Regions from separate parts of the Streptomyces sp. NPDC085932 genome, predicted to be linked through region 1. Evidence: riboswitches for the same ligand, from Rfam matches in the RefSeq annotation. Region 1 holds a riboswitch; the other holds the start of a gene.
The links. A riboswitch is a leader RNA that binds a small molecule or an ion and turns the genes downstream of it on or off. The one in region 1 is predicted to bind cyclic di-AMP.
Positions count from the first base shown of each region.

Region 2: it holds a riboswitch for cyclic di-AMP, as region 1 does, so the genes downstream of both, ACIGAQ_RS30520 (transglycosylase family protein) here and ACIGAQ_RS23365 (M23 family metallopeptidase) in region 1, are expected to answer to the same signal.

Region 1 is NZ_JBITSJ010000004.1:662,204-669,221, reverse strand. It holds gene ACIGAQ_RS23380 (diiron oxygenase) at 1-852, shown strand, start outside; gene trmB (tRNA (guanosine(46)-N7)-methyltransferase TrmB) at 1,294-2,124, shown strand; gene ACIGAQ_RS23370 (PrsW family intramembrane metalloprotease) at 2,194-3,621, shown strand; gene ACIGAQ_RS23365 (M23 family metallopeptidase) at 3,708-4,736, opposite strand; cyclic di-AMP (ydaO/yuaA leader) riboswitch at 4,748-4,904, opposite strand; tRNA gene ACIGAQ_RS23360 (tRNA-Met) at 5,204-5,277, opposite strand; gene ACIGAQ_RS23355 (dihydrofolate reductase family protein) at 5,338-6,468, opposite strand; gene ACIGAQ_RS23350 (MarR family winged helix-turn-helix transcriptional regulator) at 6,545-7,018, shown strand, end outside.
Region 2 is NZ_JBITSJ010000007.1:86,698-93,715, forward strand. It holds gene ACIGAQ_RS30500 (exopolyphosphatase) at 272-1,213, opposite strand; gene ACIGAQ_RS30505 (DUF501 domain-containing protein) at 1,210-1,740, opposite strand; gene ACIGAQ_RS30510 (septum formation initiator family protein) at 1,794-2,270, opposite strand; gene eno (phosphopyruvate hydratase) at 2,386-3,666, opposite strand; gene ACIGAQ_RS30520 (transglycosylase family protein) at 3,920-4,621, opposite strand; cyclic di-AMP (ydaO/yuaA leader) riboswitch at 4,626-4,791, opposite strand; gene ACIGAQ_RS30525 (transglycosylase family protein) at 5,020-6,021, opposite strand; gene ACIGAQ_RS30530 (cytochrome P450) at 6,162-7,018, opposite strand, start outside.

The DNA of each region.
Region 1 (7,018 bases):
CTGCTCGACTCCTCCGCCAAGCACTCCTTCGACCCGGACGAGGAGCTGGACTGGGACGCGCCCTTCGAGGAGGGCAAGTGGTTCTGGCCCCCGGAGCTGGTCTCGCTCTACGACACGCCGTTGTGGAAGCGCATGGGCGAGGAGCAGCGCATCCTCCTGTCCCAGCACGAGGCGGCCGCCCTGGCCTCCCTGGGCATCTGGTTCGAGATCATCCTCATGCAGCTGCTGGTCCGGCACATCTACGACAAGGCGGCGACCAGCGCACACGTCCGCTACGCCCTCACCGAGATCGAGGACGAGTGCCGCCACTCCAAGATGTTCGCCCGGCTGATCTCCCACGGCGACACGCCCTGGTACCCGGTCAGCCGGGTCCACCAGCAGCTGGGCCGCCTGTTCAAGACCATCTCCACCACGCCCGGTTCCTTCACGGCGACCCTGCTCGGTGAGGAGGTCCTCGACTGGATGCAGCGCCTGACGTTCCCGGACGAGCGCGTCCAGACCCTGGTCCGTGGCGTCACCCGCATCCATGTCGTCGAGGAGGCCCGCCACGTCCGCTACGCCCGCGAGGAGCTCCGCCGCCAGATGGTGACGGCCCCCAAGTGGTCCCAGGAGTTCACCCGCATCACCTCGGGCGAGTTCGCCCGGGTCTTCTCGGTGGCGTTCGTGAACCCGGAGGTCTACACGAACGTGGGCCTCGACAAGCGGGAGGCCCTCGCCCAGGTGAAGGCCAGTGGCCACCGCCGCGAGGTCATGCAGACCGGCTCCAAGCGGCTCACGGACTTCCTCGACGACATCGGCGTCCTGCGGGGCGTGGGCCGCCGGCTGTGGAAGTCCTCGGGCCTGCTGGCCTGAGCACCCGGGCGGGCCGCCACCCCGGCTCGCCCCACCTTCCGGCCGGCCGGCACGGCCACGCGCCCGCACCCGCCGTCGTACGGAAGGGGCCGTGTCGGGGGGTGTCCTCCGGCAGCGGTTGGCGCGTCGACGGACAGCGAGCCGGTTCGCAACCCCATCGCGCCGTTCCGAGGACGGACACCCCCCGGCGCGGGCCCCCCCCCCCCCCCCCCGGCGGGGGCGCCCCCCCCCCCCCCGGCCCCCCCCCCAGCCCCCCCCCCCCCCCCCCCCCCCCCCCCCCCCCCCCCCCCCCCCCCCCCCCGCCCGCCCCCCCCCCCCCCCCCCCCCCCCCCCCCCCCCCCGACCCTCCCCCACCGTCAGGCGAAGACGCTCCCCCACCGGCAGCCCGCCCTACCCGAGCCCCCCACCCCGACGCCCCCACCCCGTAAAATCGACCTCACTGTGTCTGACTCCGCGAACACCCCCGAATCCCCCCTCCCCCACGCCCCGGGCGCCACCCAGCCCACCCGGGCCAAGGGAGAGCCGCGCTTCCCCGACGGGCCGAAGGCCGACCCCGCCGGGTCGCACTTCGAGCGGCGGATCCGGAGTTTCCAGCCCCGGCGCAGCCGGGTCACCGCCGGTCAGGCGGACGCGCTGCAGCGCCTGTGGCCCAAGTGGGGCCTCGACATCGACGGCAGCCGAGCCCTCGACCTGCCCGACCTCTTCGGCAACGACAACCCCGTCGTGCTGGAGATCGGCTTCGGCATGGGCGAGGCGACCGCCCAGATGGCCGCCGCCGACCCGGACACCAACATCCTCGCCGTCGACGTCCACACCCCCGGCCAGGGCAACCTCCTGAACCTCGCCGACCGCAACGGCCTGTCCAACGTCCGCGTGGGCAACGGCGACGCGATCATCCTGCTCCGCGAGATGCTCACCCCGGACTCCCTCGACGGACTGCGCGTCTATTTCCCCGACCCCTGGCCCAAGAAGCGGCACCACAAGCGCAGGCTCATCCAGCCCGAGTTCCTGACGCTCGCCGCGACCCGTCTCAAGCCGGGCGCGCTCCTGCACTGCGCGACCGACTGGGAGGAGTACGCCGAACAGATGCTCGACGTGCTCACGGCTCACCCCGACTTCGAGAACACGCAGGCGGACGGCGGTTTCGCGCCGCGCCCCGACTTCCGGCCGCTGACTCGTTTCGAGGGCCAGGGACTGGACAAGGGACATGTCGTGAACGACCTCCTCTTCCGCCGCGTACCACACGCGGACCAACCCCCCGCCGGCGTCTGACCGCACCGCACCGCCCCTGGCACCTCTCCCGCCTGCGGACAGCGCCCCTCCGTCGTTAGGGTCAATGCCGTGGCCACCTGCCCCCCACACCCGTCGTACCCCAGCGCTCCCACCGACGGCGCCCCCACCGCCGGCCCGCTGCGGCACGCCCACTGGTGGCAGCGCCCCTGGGTGCGCTACGGCGCACCGACCACACTCCTCGCGATATCCGGCCTGGTCATCCTCGCGCTGGTCCGGGAGGAGACCGGCACGGAGGGCTTCCTGGTCGGGCTCGGGCTGGCCCTGCTCCCGGTGCCCCTGCTCATCGCCTCGTTCCGCTGGCTGGACCGCGTCGAACCGGGCCCCTGGCGCAACCTGGTCTTCTCCTTCGCCTGGGGCGCCTGCGCGGCGGCGCTGATAGCGATCGTCGCCAACAGCTTCGCCACGAGATGGATAGCGACGGCGACCGCGGACCCGTCCAGCGCGGACACACTCGGCGCGACCGTGATAGCGCCGGTGGTCGAGGAGACGGCCAAGGCGGCGGCCGTCCTCCTGGTCTTCCTCTTCCGCCGCCGCGACTTCACCGGCATCGTCGACGGCGTGGTCATAGCCGGCGTCACCGCGACCGGCTTCGCCTTCACCGAGAACATCCTCTACCTGGGCACCGCCTTCGGCACCGACCAGCTCACCGGCGGCAGCGGCATCGCCTCCGTCACGGCGGCCACCTTCTTCGTCCGCATCATCATGTCGCCGTTCGCGCACCCGCTCTTCACGGTCCTGACCGGTATCGGCTTCGGCGTCGCGGCGCTCTCGGCGGACCGCCAGCACCTGAGGCGCGTCGCCTTCCCGCTCGCCGGGCTGCTGCTGGCGATGGGCATGCACGCGATGTGGAACGGCTCGTCGTCGTTCGGCGAGTACGGGTTCTTCGCCGTCTACGCGGCGTTCATGGTGCCGATCTTCGGGCTGCTGACGTGGCTGGTGATCTGGACGCGGCAGCGGGAGCTGCGCACGGTTCGGACGGAGCTGCCCGCCTACGCGGTCGCGGGCTGGCTGGCCCCGGCCGAGCCGTACGCGCTCGGCTCCATGCGGGCACGCCGGATCGCCCGCCAGTACGCCCGCCGGCACGCAGGGAAGACGGCGGCACGGGAGGTGGCGCGGTACGAGGCGTACGCGACGTCGCTCGCGTTCCTGCGGCACCGGGCCCGCCGGGGCCGCGCCGGGCCCGACTTCGCCGTACGCGAGATGGAGCTGCTGGCGGCCCTGTGGCGGCGCCGGGAGGCGGCCCGCCCGGCCCTGGACCACGCGGCCCGGATCACGGCGCCTCCGGTCCCGGTGACGGCCCCGCCCTGGCCGATGCCCGGGGCGTACGGCCAAGGCCAAACGCACGGCCACACGTACGACCACGGCCACGCCTACGGTCAGATCCCCGCGTACGGCCAGATCCCCGCGTACGGCCACCCGGCGGGGTACGCCCCCCAGCCCACGCAGTACCCGGCGTACAACCCCTACAGGTCCTGACACCCGTCCGGGCACGGAAAAACCGGCAGCCCTGACGTCGGGGGGTCGTCGTCAGGGCTGCCGGTGCTTCTGCGGGCGCTCGTCGCTTACGGGTTGAGGCCCTTGCCCCGCAGCCAGGCCATCGGGTCGATGCCGCTGCTGGAGCCGGCGGCGTGGACCTCCAGGTGCAGGTGCGCCCCGGTGACGTTGCCGGTGGCGCCGACACGGCCGATGACGTCGCCCGTGCTGACCTTCTGGCCGACGCTGACGCCGATGGAGGACTGGTGCGCGTACCAGATCTCCGTGCCGTCCTCCAGGGTGAGGACGGTCTTGTAGCCGTACGAGCCGTTCCAGCCGGCCTCGGTGATGGTGCCGCTGTGGACCGCCTTGATCGGCGTGCCCGTGGGGGCGGCGAAGTCGAGGCCGGTGTGGTAGCCGGAGGACCAGTAGGCGCCGGCCTGGCCGAAGCTGGAGGTGATGGTGTACGAGGAGGTCGGCAGCGTGTACTGCTTGGCGAGGGCGGCGAGCCGCTCGGCCTCGGCCTTCTTGCGGGCCTCCTCCTCGGCCTTCCGCTTGGCCTCGGCGGCCTTGGCCTTGGCTTCCTTCTCCGCCTTGGCGACGGCCTCCGCGGCGGCCTTCTCGGCGGCGGCGGCGGCTTCCTCGGCGGCCTTGGTCTCGATCTGCTCCTGCTGGTGCTCGACCTGGGCCATGATCCGGGCGCGCAGGGCCTCGCCGGCGTTGGGGCCGCTCTGGTCGGTGTCCGCCGCGACCGTCGCGAGGTCGCTGAGCGGAGTGGCGGAGCCTTCGGGGGTGTCGTCGTCCGAGATGAGGGAACCCACCGAGGGAAGGTCCGGCACGGAGATCGACACCGGCGGCTTGCCGGTCTGGGCGCTGGCCATGCCGCCGGCGCCCACGGCGGCTATGACGCCGACGCCCAGGACGGTGGAGCTGCGGGCGAGCCCTCCGCCGCGCTGCTTGGTGACGCGATGCCGGCCACGGAGGGGACGGATGGACTCCGCGGTGGGGTTCCACTCCTGGAACGGGCCCTCGTCGGTGCGCTGACCGCCGTAGAAGACTTCGGTGTCGCGCTGTTCCGTCGCGAACGGGGCCGCGGAGGCAGGCCGGTTGGACGCCACGTGGGCGTACTCCTTTCCTTCCTTCTCGCCTACCGGGTTAGCTGACGGGTTCGGAGCAGGAAGGTCTCCTACGCGCGTATACCGGCCGTGCTGCCACGGCGGTATCCGCTCGATTCACCCCAAGTGGTGGTTCCCCGGTTCCCTTTCGGGATTCGGCGCGTGCGCACGGAGCCGCCTTCTGTGACGGCTGGGACGACCGCGCTGCGTTATCGAACGTTAATGGAGGCGCGGTGCGTATTCCAGCGGTTCCGCTTGATCATTAACCTTTTTCGCGCGGACGTACCTGCCATGACCGGCTTAAATCGGGCGAGTTGACCGCCTCTCAAGTGACAGACGGTTTTTGACGGTGTGTCAGTTGTTATGCGGAGCGGGAGGATTCGCTCACCCTGCGTGAAGAGCACCCTGCGCAGGAGAAGCGAAAGCACCGAGGGCCGGAACCCTTTCGGATTCCGGCCCTCGGCCTTCAGTAGCGGGGACAGGATTTGAACCTGCGACCTCTGGGTTATGAGCCCAGCGAGCTACCGAGCTGCTCCACCCCGCGTCGTTGTGATTCCAGTGTACGCCATGCGCAGGACAGCTCGTGCCACACCCGCCCCGGGACTCAGGACAGCAGGTGGCGGTTGGGTGCCTGGGCCCGCTCGGCGTGTTCCGGGAGCACGACGACCTCCGCTCCGGCCGCGGCCAGGAGCCCGCTGCCGTCGGCCCCCGCCACGAAGGTGTCCGGCTCGCGCCAGGCGGTGACCACCCGGCGCACGCCCGCGTCGAGGATCAGCCGGGCGCAGGGCACGGGACGGGAGGCGCGGCGGGCGCAGGGCTCCAGGCTGCTGTACACCGTCGCGCCGGGCAGCCGCGGGTCGGCCGGGTCGATCCGGGCCAGGGCCGCCTCCTCGGCGTGCACGACCGGGTCACCGCCTTCCCGGGAGTGCCCCCGGGCCAGTTCCGTACCGTCGGCGGCGACCACCACCGCGCCCACGCTGAACGCGGTGTCCGAGGGCGGGCACTGTTCCGCCAGCTCGCAGGCGAGGCTCAGCCACCGGTGGTCGGCGGCGGCGGGCAGGGCGCCGGTGCCCGGGGCGGTCGGCACGTAGCGCATGAGGACGACGTCCTCGATCCGCCGGGTCTCCAGCAGCCGGAGCCGGCCGCTCTGGTAGCCGCCGGGCCCGAAGAGGCGCGGGGCCTGCGGGTCGCCGACGAAGAGCGGGGCGAGGACCAGCTGGAGCTCGTCGGCGAGGCCCTGGGTGAGGAGCTGGGTGTGGATCAGGCCACCGCCCTCGACCATGAGCCGCCGTACGCCCCGGACGTCGTGCAGATGGGTGAGGAGCCGGCGCCAGTCGAGGTCCGGGCCGAGCGGGACCACGTCGGCGGCGATGCCGAGGGCGCGGGCGCGTTCGGCCCCGATGTCGGTCGTGTACAGCACCTTCTCGCCGCCGGTGTGCCAGAACCGGGCGTCCGGGTCGAGGTCGCCGGAGCCGCTGACGGTGACCTTGAGCGGGTACTCGGGCCGGCCGGCGGCCACCCGGGCGGAGCGGCGCCCGGGCGAGTTCACCAGCAGCCGCGGGTTGTCGGCGCGGATGGTGCCGGCGCCGACCAGGATCGCGTCGACGGACGCGCGGACCTCGTCGACCCGGTCGAAGTCGGCCGGGCCGGACAGCAGCAGACGTTCGGGGCCGGTGTCGTCCAGATAGCCGTCGAGGGAGACGGCGGCGGACAGCAGGACGTACGGGTGGGGCATCGACGCTCCGCGGCTGGTCGGGACGGCGGACTGGGCAGCGCTTGGTTCAAGTTTGAAACAAACTTACACTGGCGGCATGACGACTCGCTGGCTCACCCCCGAGGAGCAGCGCGCCTGGCGCGCCTACATCGCCGCCTCGCTGCTCCTGGAGGACGCGATCGACCGGCAGCTCCAGCAGGACGCCGGCATGCCCCACCTTTACTACTCCATCCTGTCCGTCCTGTCCGAGGCTCCCGACCGGCGGCTGCGGATGACCGACCTCGCCGAGCGGCTGAAGATCACGCGCAGCCGGCTGACGTACGCGGTGACGCGACTGGAGAAGGACGGCATGCTGCGGCGCGAGGCGTGCCGGGACGACAGGCGGGGCAGCATCGCGGCGCTGACCGACGAGGGGTTCGCCGTGCTGGAGCGGGCGGCGCCCGGGCACGTCGAGACCGTGCGGAGCTCCCTGTTCGACCGGCTCAGCACGGAGCAGGTCGGCCAGCTGGAGGCGATCTCCACGGCCATCGCGGAGGGGCTCCAGGAGGACGGGGCACGGCCGGCGGCGGAC
Region 2 (7,018 bases), on a different contig from region 1:
GTGAGCTGCCTCTCTGGGTCGCGGGAGCCCTTGTGAGGGCCTCCGCCGACCCCGGACGGGGCACCTTCCCGGCGCCCTCCATACCATGCTTCTGAACATGTTCAAAGGGCCGTTCGGCCCTCGGACGGGTCAACCGGACCCTTCCGATCGCCCGCAGGGGCCGAATTCCTTGTGAAGAACTTCACGAACTTTTCCGACGGACTGTCGCCAGGGGGTTCCCGCAGGCCCCCCGGCGACGCTCATTCGTGATCCATGCCTGCTCAGAAGCGGGCTACGCCACCGACCACGCGATGCCGTCGAGGATGTCGTGCTCGCTGACGACGACCTCCTCCGCGCCGATCCGCTCCATGATCGACAGCAGGACCAGAGCCCCCGCGCCGATCACGTCGACCCGGCCCGGGTGCATGGAGGGAACGGCCGCGCGCTCGGCGTGGGTGGAGCGCAGCAGCCACTCGGTGATCTCGCGGACCCTCGCGAGGGAGACCCGGGAGTGGTGGATGGCCTCGGAGTCGTACTCGGGCAGCTCCTGGGCGATCGCCGACACGGTCGTCACCGAACCGGCCAGGCCCACCAGCGTCCGCGCCTCGCGCAGCGGGACCGTCTCCTCGGCCAGGTCGAGAGCGGCCTCGATGTCGGCCCGCATCGCGGCGATCTGCTCGGGCGAGGGCGGGTCGCTCACCACGCCGTCCCGGACCAGGTGCCGCTCGGTCATGCGCACACAGCCGACGTCCACCGAGCGGGCCGCCCGGACCCGGTCGTCGCCCACGACGAACTCGGTGGAGCCGCCGCCGATGTCCACCACCAGGAAGGGCCTGGGCAGATGGTCCCGGCCCGTCAGCTCCTTGGTGGCGCCGGTGAACGAGAACTCGGCCTCCTGGTCCCCGGAGATCACCTCGGGCTCGACGCCGAGGATGTCCAGCACGCCGCGCACGAACTCGTCACGGTTCTCGGCGTCCCGGGAGGCGGAGGTGGCCACGAACCGCAGCCGCTCCGCCCCGTGCTCCTTGATGATCCCGGCGTACTCACGGCAGGCCGCGAAGGTCCGCTGCAGCGCCTCGGGGGCGAGCCGGCCGGTACGGTCGACGCCCTGCCCGAGCCGCACGATCGTCATCCGGCGGTCCAGGTCGGTCAGCTCGCCGGTGGCCGGGTCGGCGTCGGCCACCAGGAGGCGGATGGAGTTCGTACCGCAGTCCACGGCGGCGACACGGGTCACTGGGCGTCCTCCTCGGCGGTCGTCACGCACGCGCCCTTGCGCCACCACTCGGGCAGCATGGCCAGTGCCTCGTCGCCCAGCGGGTTCACGCCCGGGCCCGCGGCCAGCGAGTGCGCCACCAGCACGTGCAGGCACTTCACCCGGTCCGGCATACCGCCGGCGCTCGGGAAGTTCTTCAGCTCCTCGATCTCGTCGCGGCGGCGGACGTAGTCCTCGTGCGCGGCCCGGTAGGCCGCCGCCAGCTCCGGGTCCGAGGCGAGCCGCTCGGTCATCTCCTTCATGACGCCGTTCGCCTCCAGGGTGCCGATCGCGGAGTTCGCCTTCGGGCACGTCAGGTAGTACAGCGTCGGGAACGGCGTGCCGTCCGGCAGCCGCGGGGCCGTCTCGACGACGTCGGGCTGTCCGCAGGGGCAGCGGTGCGCGATGGCCCGCAGGCCGCGCGGGGGCCGACCGAGCTGCTGCTTGAAGGCCTCGACGTCCGCGTCGGTGGGCTCGGTGCGCGGGGTGGTCGGCGGGGGCGTTTCCATGACTGTCTTCAGGCTGTCTTTCTCTGGGTGTTCCGCTGGGTCACTGGGGCGCGTCACTGGTCGGAGGCGTCGGCCTTGTCGACCCCGTCCCAGACGTTGGCGTACCAGGGGCGGTCCGCCGCCCCGAGGTCGGTGCGCGACTGCTTCGCCGCGTGCGGGTCGATCACGATGAAGCCCGTCTCCCCCGGCATGACGTAGTGCAACCGCCGGCGGATCTGCTGCTCGGCGTACGCATCGTCCTGCCAGCGCGCCTTGAGGTCGCGCAGGTGCTCGACCCGCTCGCGGGCCTGCTGCTGCTCGCGCCGCAGGTCCTCGATCTCGGCGCGCTGGGAGACGTATTGCCGCATCGGGTAGGCCAGGGCCACGATCAGCGAGCACATCACCAGCGCGAGCAGCGCGGCCCGGCCGGTCAACCGGGAGCGGCGGGCCTGCCGCTTGGTCTGGGAGCGGTAGACCCGGGCCGCGGTCTGCTCGCCGAGCAGCCGGATCCTGGTCGCGGTGGAGAACCGGTCCCGGTCCTTCACGGCCATGTCAGTCCGCCTCCCGCTGCACCGTCATACGCGCGTACGTCCCCGGACACGGTACGGGACCGAGTACGGGGACGTACGTACGACGCTGCCTCTTACGGGTCGGGCCTTTCGGCGATCAGCCCTTGAAGCGCGGGAACGCGCTGCGGCCGGCGTACACCGCCGCGTCGTCGAGGATCTCCTCGATGCGCAGCAGCTGGTTGTACTTGGCCACGCGCTCGGAGCGGGCCGGGGCGCCGGTCTTGATCTGGCCGCAGTTGGTGGCGACGGCCAGGTCGGCGATGGTGACGTCCTCGGTCTCGCCGGAGCGGTGGGACATCATGCACTTGAAGCCGTTGCGCTGGGCCAGCTCGACGGCGTCCAGGGTCTCGGTGAGCGAGCCGATCTGGTTGACCTTGACCAGGAGCGCGTTGGCCGCGCCCTCCTCGATGCCGCGGGCCAGGCGCTCGGGGTTGGTGACGAACAGGTCGTCGCCGACGAGCTGGACCTTGTCACCGAGCTTGTCGGTGATGGTCTTCCAGCCCTCCCAGCCGTCCTCGAACAGCGGGTCCTCGATGGAGACGAGCGGGTACGCGTCGACGAGCTCCGCGTAGTACTCGGTCATCTCGGCCGCCGAGCGCTCCTTGCCCTCGAACGTGTAGACGCCGTCCTTGTAGAACTCGGAGGCGGCGACGTCCAGCGCCAGGGCGATCTGCTCGCCGGGGGTGTAGCCGGCTTCCTTGATGGCTTCCAGGATGAGGTCGAGGGCCTCGCGGTTGGAGCCGAGGTTCGGGGCGAAGCCGCCCTCGTCGCCGAGGCCGGTGGCCAGGCCCTTGCTCTTCAGGACCTTCTTCAGCGTGTGGTAGACCTCGGCGCCCCAGCGCAGGGCCTCGGAGAAGGACTCCGCGCCGATCGGGGCGATCATGAACTCCTGGATGTCCACGTTTGAGTCGGCGTGCGAGCCGCCGTTCAGGATGTTCATCATCGGCACCGGCAGCAGGTGCGCGTTGGGGCCGCCCAGGTAGCGGAACAGCGGCAGGTCGCTGGCCTCGGAGGCGGCGTGGGCGACGGCGAGCGAGACGCCGAGGATGGCGTTGGCGCCGAGGGAGCCCTTGTTGTCGGTGGCGTCCAGGTCGAACATGGCCTGGTCGATCAGCCGCTGCTCGGTGGCGTCGTAGCCGACCAGCTCCGGGCCGATCTGCTCGATGACCGCGAGGACGGCCTTCTCCACGCCCTTGCCGAGGTAGCGGTTCGAGTCGCCGTCGCGGAGCTCGATGGCCTCGAAGGCGCCCGTGGAGGCGCCGGACGGGACGGCGGCACGACCGGTGCTGCCGTCGTCGAGGCCGACCTCGACCTCGACCGTGGGGTTGCCTCGGGAGTCCAGGATTTCCCGGGCTACGACGACGTCGATGGACGGCACGAGCATCTCCTTCTTATGTGACGCGGTGACGCGGGTCGCGTGGACCCGGCGAGGTGCGGGCCGCGGTGGCTCGCGACATGAGCCTAACCGGCTCCGGGCGATCGGCCACCGGGTCGCCCACCCCATGGACAGAACCGAGAGTAAATTGTTTCCGAACGGAACAAAGCCGGTTGCCGAAAAAGCCCCGCCCCGGTGCGTACGGGGGACGACGCACCGGGGCGGGGAGCCCGTGGGGACGGGGGTGGGCCGCTGCTTACTTCAGGTGCAGCTGCTGGCCCGGGTAGATGAGGTTGGCGTCCTCGACGATGTCCTTGTTCAGCTCGAAGAGCTTCTCCCAGCCGCCCTTGACCTTCTCCTCGGCCGCGATCGAGCTCAGGGTGTCGCCCTTGACGACCTTGTACTCGCCGTCGCCCTTCTTGACCTTCTTGCCGGTCGGGGTGGTGACGGTCTTCTTCGCGGCCGGGCGCTCGTCGGAGCGGGAGGCCGGCTGCTGCTGGGTCTCACGGGACTCGGTGCTCTGCTGGCTCTGGCTCTGGCTCTGCGAGGAGCTGCCGGAGTCGGTGGAGCCGCCGCCGGTGTAGCCGGCGCTGGACAGGCCCTTGCCGCAGACCGGCCAGGCGCCCTTGCCCTGGCCCGCGAGGACCTTCTCGGCGATCTCGATCTGCTGGGCCTTGGTGGCCTGGTCGGCGGTGGAGGCGTACTTGGTGCCGCCGTAGCCGGCCCAGGTGGAGGCGGAGAACTGCAGACCGCCGTAGTAACCGTTGCCGGTGTTGATGGACCAGTTGCCGCCGGACTCGCACTGGGCGACGGCGTCCCACTCGGAGGCGGTGGCCGCGGAGGCGTTGCCGGCCGCCATCAGCGGGGCGGCGACGGCGGCGCCGGTGACGCCGGCGAGCGCGACGACGCGGGTGGCCTTGGACGGACGACGGTGCTTGCCCTTGCCGGAAAACAGCATGGATGGATCCCCTCACCGACGCCTGCGAGGTGAGCTGTCGGGTTCGGGCCGGTTGAGTTGCCCGGCCGCGTCCCTCACGGGACACGGCTTCACCCCAAGCCCTTCCGGCCAACCGGCCGGTCGGGCACCTACCTTGGGTCCCCCGCTCCTGCCTACGGCGCTTGACGCGACGACTGTTCCCGGGCGGCCGCTGGCAGGATTCGGCGTTGCGGCAGCCGGGGCTCGCGGTGACGAGCGATCACGACCGTAGACAGGTGCTCCGCCGAATTTCAAAGACGATCAGGGCTTCTGAGATCTATCTCTCACCGCTCTTATATGGGACATCAAGTGTGAAACACGGCGTGAACTCGCGCCGCTTCGGGGCGACTTCCACCGCCGTTTCCGCACTGCCCGAACGACTACCTCTCGCCCGCTTCGTCCGCTTGACCAGGCGTCTGACCGGCGGCGACGGCGGCCTTGCCACCCTCGGCGGCCTTCTCGTCCCCGGCGGCCGGCTCCTGCCATTCGCCGCTGATCCGGAGGGAGTCGGCGATGGACCAGAGGTCGTCGCCGACACCCACGATGTAGGCGCCTGCGGACGCCTCGTCGGCCGCCGCGTCGTCGCGCGCCGCGTGCCGGCCCGTGGAACCGGCCGCGGAGCCGTCCGCGGATCCGGTGCCTTCGTCGGCGCTGGGGCCGCGGTGCCGGCCGGAGCCGGTGTCCGCGAGGCCGGAAGAGCCGCCGTCCGGACGGGAGTTGCCGGACGCCTCGGCCTCGGGGGATGCCGACGGTGAGCCGCCGGCCCCCTCCCGCGCCGAGGGCGCGGAAGAGGCCTCGGGCGACTTGTCGGACTTGGCGGTTTCGTCAGGAAATGCCGACGGGCCGTCAGACGGCGCGCCGGACGGGGAAGCCGCCGGGGACGCAGTGGACGAAGAAGGCGAGGAGGACCCGGACGGATCCAGCGAGTCGAGCAGCCCGGAGGAGCCGGACGAGCCGGACGAAGCGGATTCATCGGACGGGTCGGACTCGCCGGCCCGGTCCGGAGCGCCCTGCTCGAGACCGGAGAGCAGTCCGCAGGTGCGCCACGCGCCGACCCCCTGGTCGGCGAGGATTCTCTCCGCCACGGATATCTGCTGGGAGCGGCTGGCCAGGTCGGCGCTCGCGGCGTATTCGAGGCCGCCGTGGTTCTCCCAGTCCTCCTGGGACAGCGCGAGGCCGCCGTAGTAGCCGTTGCCGCTGTTCTGGCTCCACGCGCCGCCCGTCTCGCAGTCCGCGACCCGGTCCCAGGTCGAGCCGTCCGCCGCACTGGCACCGGAGGCCCCGAGGAGCGGGATCGCGATGGCGGAGCCGGTCACTCCGGCCGCGACGAGGAGTGCCGGAGCCTGGCGGGGGCGACGGTGCCGACCGTTCCCGGAGAGCATACGGAGACCTTTCGCGAGACAGCAGTGACCCGCTGGCCGGGCGTCCCGGCCGCGTTGATGGGTGAACGTATCGGCAGACGATCACTTGTCACAAGTTCATGCCGCGCAGATCACGTGAAGATCACAATCCTGAGGGTGTGTCACCTGGACACGGGCGTGAACTCCACCGGCAGGGTCCGCAGGCCGCGCATGATGAGCCCGCCGCGCCACCTCAGCTCCTCCGGGTCCGTCGCGAGACGGAGATCCGGCAGGCGCGTGAGGAGGGTGGCGAGCGCGGTCTGGCCCTCCAGACGGGCGAGCGGGGCGCCCAGGCAGTAGTGGATGCCGTGGCCGTAGCCGAGGTGCTGGTTGTCGCGGCGGGACAGGTCGAGCACGTCCGGGTCGGCGAACCGCTCCGGGTCCCGGTCCGCGGCGGCCAGGACGACCAGGACCGGGTCGCCCGCCGCGATGCGCTGTCCGCCGATGGTGAGCGGTTGCGTGGCGAACCGCCAGGTGGCGAGCTCGACGGGGCCGTCGTAGCGCAGGAGTTCCTCGACGCCGGTCTCCAGCAGGGCGCTCTCCCCGGCGGCGAGGGAGGCCTGGAGGCGGGTGCGCTGCCCGGGGTGGGTGAGCAGGGCGTAGGTGCCGTTGCCGATGAGGTTCACCGTCGTCTCGAAGCCCGCGAACAGCAGGATGAAGGCCATGGCCGCGGCCTCGTTCTCGGTGAGGTGCTCACCGTGGTCGGAGGCGCGGATGAGGCCGGAGATGAGGTCCTCGCCCGGCCCGGGCTCGGCGGGCAGGGCCTCCCGCTTGCGGTGGATGAGGTCGGCGAGGTAGCCGCGCATCTTCTTCACGGACCGCGCCACGCCGCCGCGCGGCCCGCCCTGGTGACGGATCATCATGCCCGCCCAGTCGCGGAAGTCGTCCTGGTCCTCGCGCGGGACGCCGAGCAGGTCGCAGATGGCGTAGATGGGCAGCGGGAAGGCGAACTCGTGGATGAGGTCGGCGCTCCCCCGCT